2 linked regions of the Thiocystis violascens DSM 198 genome follow. The protein of the gene in region 1 interacts with the protein of each later gene in a pairwise test. Links are inferred from orthologs where the notes say so. Each region holds a gene or a part of one and is shown on either strand. Other genes may lie near its edges.

Region 1 (3,287 bases):
CTGGGGCAGGGCAGCAAGGTCAATCACCTGACCTATCTTGGCGACGCCGAGGTCGGTGCGGGCGTCAATATCGGCGCCGGCACCATCACCTGTAACTATGATGGCGTCAACAAATCCCTGACCCGGATCGGCGATGGCGCCTTCATCGGTTCCAATACGGCCTTGGTCGCACCCGTGACCGTTGGCGAGCGGGCGACGATTGGCGCGGGATCCGTCATTACTCGCGATACGCCGGCCGACCAGCTCACGCTGGCTCGTGGGCGTCAGACCAGCATTCCCGCCTGGCAACGGCCCCGGAAAAAAACTGACTGAACTGCTCCGGATGTCTGGATATCAGATGTGAAGGCTATAGCATCAGTGAAGAGGTGAATGATGACCGGGCATTTTGCGGAGCAGCCATTCCTGCCGCTCAACATCGCGCTTCTGACCGTCTCGGACAGTCGGAGCGAGGACCAGGACACCTCCGGCAAACTGCTGAAGGAGCGGGCCGAAACCGCCGGTCACCGGGTTGTGGCGAAGGAGATCGTCCGCGACGATGTCTATCAACTGCGCGCGGTGGTTTCGCGCTGGATCGCCGATCCCGAGGTGAACGTCATCCTGAGCACCGGCGGAACCGGCGTCACCGGGCGCGACAGTACGCCCGAGGCCGTCACGCCCCTGCTCGACAAGGTGGTCGAGGGCTTCGGCGAACTTTTTCGTCAGATCTCGTTCGCCGAGATTGGCGCCTCGACCCTCCAGTCGCGCGCCTTCGCCGGATTGGCCAACGGCACCTTCGTCTTCTGTCTGCCGGGCTCGACCGGCGCCTGCCGAACGGCTTGGGATGGGATCCTGCTGCCCCAACTGGATATCCGCACACGGCCCTGTAATTTCGCCCAACTCATCCCGCGTTTGCGCGAACGCTGAAGCTCTATGACGACCCACAACGACTGCCCGGCTCCGGCCACGGAAAAACGCCCCACGCTGACCAAGCAGGAGGCTATCGACTTCCTGCTGTCGCGGGTCGAGCCGATTGCGGACAGCGAATCCATCCCGACCGACACGGCGCTCGGGCGCGTGCTGGCGGCGCCGGTGACAAGCGCCATCGCTGTCCCCGGCTGGGACAACAGCGCCATGGACGGATACGCCATCCGTCACGTGGACCTGGCCGCGCAGGACGGCTGGCTGCGGGTCAGTCAACGGATTCCAGCCGGGTCGACCGGCGTCGATCTGGAGCCAGGCACCGCCGCGCGCATCTTCACCGGCGCGCCCGCCCCGGACGGCGCCGATACGGTGGTGGTGCAGGAAATCTGCGAGCGCGACGGCGACCGGGTGCGTATCCCGCTGGACTGCAAGGCTGGCGCGAACATCCGCCGCGCCGGCGAGGACATCCGCGCCGGGGCCGAGGTGATCGCCGCCGGGACGCGGCTCGCGCCCCAGCATCTTGGGCTGGCCGCCTCGGTTGGCGTCGCGCGTTTGCCGGTCTATCGGCGTTTGCGGGTCGCGGTCCTGGCCAGCGGTGACGAATTGGCGATGCCGGGCGAGCCGCTGGGTCCGGGCCAGATCTACAACTCCAATCGCTTTCTGCTCATCGGCCTGCTGCAAGGCTTGGGCTGCGAGGTCGTGGATCTCGGGATCGTCGCGGACACCCTGGACGCGACCACCGACGCACTGACGCGCGGGGCGCGCGAGTCGGACCTGATCCTCGCCAGCGGCGGGGTGTCGGTCGGCGAGGAGGATCATCTCAAGTCTGCGGTCGAGAAGATCGGTACGCTGGATCTCTGGAATATCTCGATTCGCCCCGGCAAGCCGGTCGCGTTCGGCTGGGTCCAGGGCACGCCGGTTCTGGGCGCGCCCGGCAATCCCGTGTCGCTCTTCGTCACCTTCTGTCTGTTTGCCCGCCCGGTGGTGCTGCGGCGTCAGGGGACGGCGGGGGATCTCGCGCCGCGCGTCCTCAAAATCCGCGCCGGGTTCGATTGGCCGAAACCGGACAAACGGAGCGAATTTCATCGCGCGCGACTTCAGACCGGCGACGATGGTGAGCCCGAACTAGCGGTCTTTCCGACCCGCTCCTCGGCGGTTCTGTCCTCGGTCGCCTGGGCGGACGGTCTGATCGAGATTCCGCCGGGGCGGGCGATCCGGCGGGGCGAGTTGGTTGATTTCATGCCGTTTGCCGATTTGTTGCACTGATCTGTCCATTGAGCGAGCCCCGACGCGATGATCAAGATTCTCTACTTTGCCCGACTGCGCGAACGGCTCGGCTGTCATGAGGAACGACTGGAGTTGCCAGCGGGAGTCGGCACTGTGGCGGATCTGCTGGCGCATCTGCGTGCGCGCGGCGGACTCTGGACGGAGGCGCTTGGCGAGGGCGAGCGACTGATGAGCGCGGTCAATCAGGCGATTGCACAGCCTCGAACGCCCCTTCTCGAAGGCGACGAGGTTGCATTTTTCCCGCCGGTGACCGGTGGCTAAGGAGCCGTCCATCAACAACTTTCCCCGGTCTCGGCGTCGCCCGCAAGCGGGCTCCTGCGCGCCCCGTCGGAGCCCGCTTGCGGGCGACTTGGCCGTCGGTTTAAGCGATTCGGGAAATTTTTGCTGGACGGTTTCTAAGTTTGCTTCCTCCAGTCATTGTGAAATCCGGACGCTGGCATCGTCCCAGGGGGAGCCTCGTGACAACGCTCATCGAAGCGCATGATCTGATCCGGCTCTATCCCGGCGTGCGCGCCGTGGATGGCATCAGCTTCAGGGTCGAATCCGGGCAGTGTTTCGGTCTGCTGGGACCGAACGGGGCGGGGAAGACGACGACCCTGGAGATGCTGGAGGGCATCCAGCCGCCGACCTCGGGATGCGTGCTGTTCAAGGGGCATCCGCTGGATCGAGAATATCGTCAGTCCATCGGCATCCAGTTCCAGGTCACGGCCTTGCAGGATTTCCAGACCGTGAGCGAGTCGCTGGCCATGTTCGCCAGTCTCTATCGGCGCACGGCGGAGCGCGAGGAGCTGATCCGGCTGTGCAATCTGGACGAGATTCTGGATCGCGACACGCGCAAGCTCTCGGGCGGTCAGCGGCAGCGTCTGCTGCTGGCGGTCGCGCTGGTCAACGATCCCGAACTGGTGTTTCTGGACGAGCCGACGACCGGACTCGACCCCCAGGCGCGGCGCAATTTTTGGGGCCTGATCGAACGGGTCCGCCGACGCGGAACGACCGTGGTGATGACCACGCACTACATGGAAGAGGCCGAGCGGCTGTGCGACCGGATCGTGATCGTCGACCGGGGGCGTCTGATTGCCGAGGGCAATCCGCGCGCGCTG
Region 2 (3,120 bases), 930 kb from region 1 along the record:
TTTGCGGCGGATTGCCCAGGACGATCGAGAGCAGTCGCGGCCGGTCTTGCCCTTCCGAGAAGCAGCGCGAGAAGGCGATTGACGCCATCCGCGGCCCCGCGACAGCGTGCGCGAAACCGACGTCCATGCGCACGCAATGGCCTTCTGGCGAATTCAGCAGCGCTGTCAGTCGCTCGGGATGGGCATCTTGAAACAGCTCGTGGAAAACCCGGCCGAGTACCAGCGAGTCGGGGTATCCAAGCAGATCCAGAAAAGCTTGGTTGACATCGACGATGCGCTGCTGGTGATCCAGCAGCAGCGCGCCCATGGGTAGCGCGGCGAGCAGGGGCATAGATTCGAGGTTAGGCACGGACGTTGACGATCGGTCTGACTCGGGCGCGATCGTTATTTGTATGGGCGCGGACCATCGAGTCTCATCGAGCGATACGCATGCTCGGTGGAGCGTCGCATCGCTGCGCGCATGGTAGCAGAATTTGGCAAGCCAGGCGGCACCGCAGCAGTAATTCTCAGTGTGGCCTCATGAAGCGAAAAACCCAGACGAATCATGCGAACAGTGAAGGGTTTCCCGTTCGTCCCGTGCCCTGAGCGGAGCCGAAGGGTCGAACCATGAACGGATGCATGCTGCCTTGGCCCTGCTTTCCGGGCAGAGAAGGCGAAACGGTTAGGGGCAAACTGGGAATTGCTGGCATCGCAGCCCAACGCCGGGATCAAGAACCCGGCGTTGGGCTGTCAGGTCAGTCGGCCGTCGATCAGGCCGCCTGGGCTGTGGCGGTCTCGATGACACGCCGAGCGCCGCTGTTGACCTCGATTTTACGCGGTTTCATGGCCTCCGGGATCTCGCGCCGCAGGTCGATGTGCAGCAGCCCGTTTTCCAGCCTGGCTTCGAGTACCCGCACGTAATCGGCAAGTTGGAATTTTCGCTCGAAGCTGCGATTGGCGATGCCGCGGTAGAGGAACTTCCGCTCGGTGGCATCCTCTTCCTCGGGGCGTCCGCCGGAGACGGTCAGGATGTTTTCCTTGGCCTCCAGATTTAGATCCTGCTCGGAAAACCCGGCGACCGCCATGGTGATGCGGTAGGCGTTCTCTCCGCTGACCTCGATGTTGTAAGGGGGGTAGCCGCCTGGCTCGGTGCGATAGGCAGTTTCGAGCGCGGAGGTCATCCGGTCGAAGCCGATCATGGAGCGGAACAGGGGCGAAAAGTCGATGGTTGTCATGAGACATATCCTCGGTTCGAGCAATATGGAAAAAGCGCGTTCAACGTGAACCGCGTGGTCTGCAAGCCTCTAGCGAGCGCCTGCGATGAATAAATTAGTGACGGTGACGAGGGGTGTCAAGGGGGATGGCGAAAATTTTATGTCAAGTCATTTCAGCCCGTCGACAAGGCTTGGATGAAGGCTGGCTCCAGTTCGCAAGCATCCTCAGGTGCGTTGAGATTGGCGAAACAGCCGGGGCGGTCGCTGAAATCGGCCAGGGCGACCCGGTGCTGGGCATGCCAGAGATCGACCTTACGCTCGCCGGCGGCGAGGAAGCCTCGCAGGTTCTCCGACAGCGCAACCGGCAACAGCGTATGCACGGATTGCCGTCGGGCGTTCGCGGTGGCGACCCCCAGTTCCGCGTCCTGTTCGATCACGGCTTGGGCGAGCCGCGCGCCCAGATCGGGCGGGGGTTGCGGGCCGTCACAAGGCAGGGTCAGGATCCATGCGGTACGAGCCGCGTGCATCGCGCTGAGAATCCCCGCCAGGGGCCCCTGAAAACCTTGCTCAAGGTCGGTGACTACGGGAAAACCGTAGGCGCCATAAGCGTCGAGATTGCGATTGGCGCTGATCAGCAGTGCGCTGACCTGGGGTGCCAGCGACCGGATCGCCCATTCCACCAGCGGCCGGCCGGCGAAGGGCAAGAGTCCTTTGTCCTGACCGCCCATGCGCCGCGCCTGACCGCCGGCCAGGATGACTCCAGTGATGGACTGCCTCGATGGTGGCAGGCTTGTCATGTCGACGCTCCGTCGGGAGATCCGCACCACGCCGGTCAGTGGATCGGCGCGGCCTGTCAAGCGGGCGTGGACGTCGATTACTCGATGACGACACGCGCGTTGAGGGTCTGAATCGGGCGGTTGTTGGGGTGTCCCATGACCCGAGCGAACTTGCCGATCTGTTCGGCGGAAGCCGTGACGGGCTCCTTGAGCACCAGCCAGATCACTCCCTCGGTACAGGGTGGGGTCGTCAGCGAGCCGTTGAAACGGTAGTAGTCGCGGTTTGCCGGGAGCAGCTTCTCGGCGGAGGCCAGGGCGGCGAGGTGGGTCTTGCGGTCGACCGTTTCGGGCATGCCCGCCCAGGGCACGATCAGCGCGGCGTTCTCGTCGCCTTCATCGAACATGACCGCGATCACGAGCAGGTTACCGTCCTGGTCGGCGTGGACCAGATGCGCCTCCATCGGAAACTCCCGGCCGCCGATATGATTTTCGCTCGGCGTGTGGAAATGGAATTGCTTCAGTTCGTAATCGTGTCCGTCCAGGGCGATCGAACTGCCGGCCTGATAGTCGACCTGGATGGTATGCCCGTTGTTGATCTCATCGCTGCCGCCGGGGCTGTAATGAAACCCGATTGGCGGGAGTTGACTGTCGACGACGTTAGTCAGATCGATCGGCGCCTGATTTTTACCGGTCTGGCAGGCGCTGAAATGGGGGTCGAGTTCGCCCCAATGCTCCGGCCCCTCGGTGCCGGAATAACCCCAATGCGCGCCATGACCCGCGAGCGCGAGTCCGCTGCCGGCCATGAGGGCCAGTGCCATGAGCGTGGTTCGGTTCATCTTTTTTCCTCGTTATCGTTGTGGGTTTCGGCAGGCCGACGCGAAGGACGAATGTCCGTTCGAGGCACAAGATTACAATAATTTACGCCAGGCATTGAGCATGTCGCGCAGGGCGGATCCAGGGCTTTGGCGATTCAGATTATTGGTCGCCAGGCGGTTATGGCGCGTGGTCGAGCCCCTTGGATCTATCGGGCCGGATCTCCCGCAGGCGTGACAGGATCCGCTGTTCGAGCCAGTAAACCGGGCGCCAGGGGAGGGTGCCCGCGATGAAACCCACATGCCCCCCATGGGCGGCGAGTTCCAGCGTCACCCCAG

The links.
Region 2: the proteins of THIVI_RS12535 (region 1) and mobA interact in binary tests that used the Escherichia coli proteins (3 or more experiments, as listed by UniProt). The link is inferred for Thiocystis violascens DSM 198 from one-to-one orthologs.

The regions. Positions count from the first base shown.
Region 1 is NC_018012.1:2,840,651-2,843,937, reverse strand. What follows is about bases 70-3,037. They hold THIVI_RS12535 (molybdopterin molybdotransferase MoeA), read left to right. Parts: upstream 70-909; coding sequence 910-2,166; downstream 2,167-3,037. Other genes in these bases: THIVI_RS12525 (ABC transporter ATP-binding protein), read left to right, coding at 2,646-3,037; moaD (molybdopterin converting factor subunit 1), read left to right, coding at 2,194-2,448; moaB (molybdenum cofactor biosynthesis protein B), read left to right, coding at 373-903; glmU (bifunctional UDP-N-acetylglucosamine diphosphorylase/glucosamine-1-phosphate N-acetyltransferase GlmU), read left to right, coding at 70-312. Also shown: more of glmU, read left to right, coding at 1-69; more of THIVI_RS12525, read left to right, coding at 3,038-3,287. UniProt on the Escherichia coli protein: Catalyzes the insertion of molybdate into adenylated molybdopterin with the concomitant release of AMP.
Region 2 is NC_018012.1:1,910,706-1,913,825, reverse strand. What follows is about bases 179-2,979. They hold mobA (molybdenum cofactor guanylyltransferase MobA), read right to left. Parts: upstream 1,991-2,979; coding sequence 1,367-1,990; downstream 179-1,366. Other genes in these bases: THIVI_RS08480 (hydrolase), read right to left, coding at 2,963-2,979; THIVI_RS08485 (carbonic anhydrase), read right to left, coding at 2,068-2,805; THIVI_RS08495 (Hsp20 family protein), read right to left, coding at 750-1,214; THIVI_RS08500 (sensor domain-containing protein), read right to left, coding at 179-331. In the rest of the region: more of THIVI_RS08500, read right to left, coding at 1-178; more of THIVI_RS08480, read right to left, coding at 2,980-3,120. UniProt on the Escherichia coli protein: Transfers a GMP moiety from GTP to Mo-molybdopterin (Mo-MPT) cofactor (Moco or molybdenum cofactor) to form Mo-molybdopterin guanine dinucleotide (Mo-MGD) cofactor.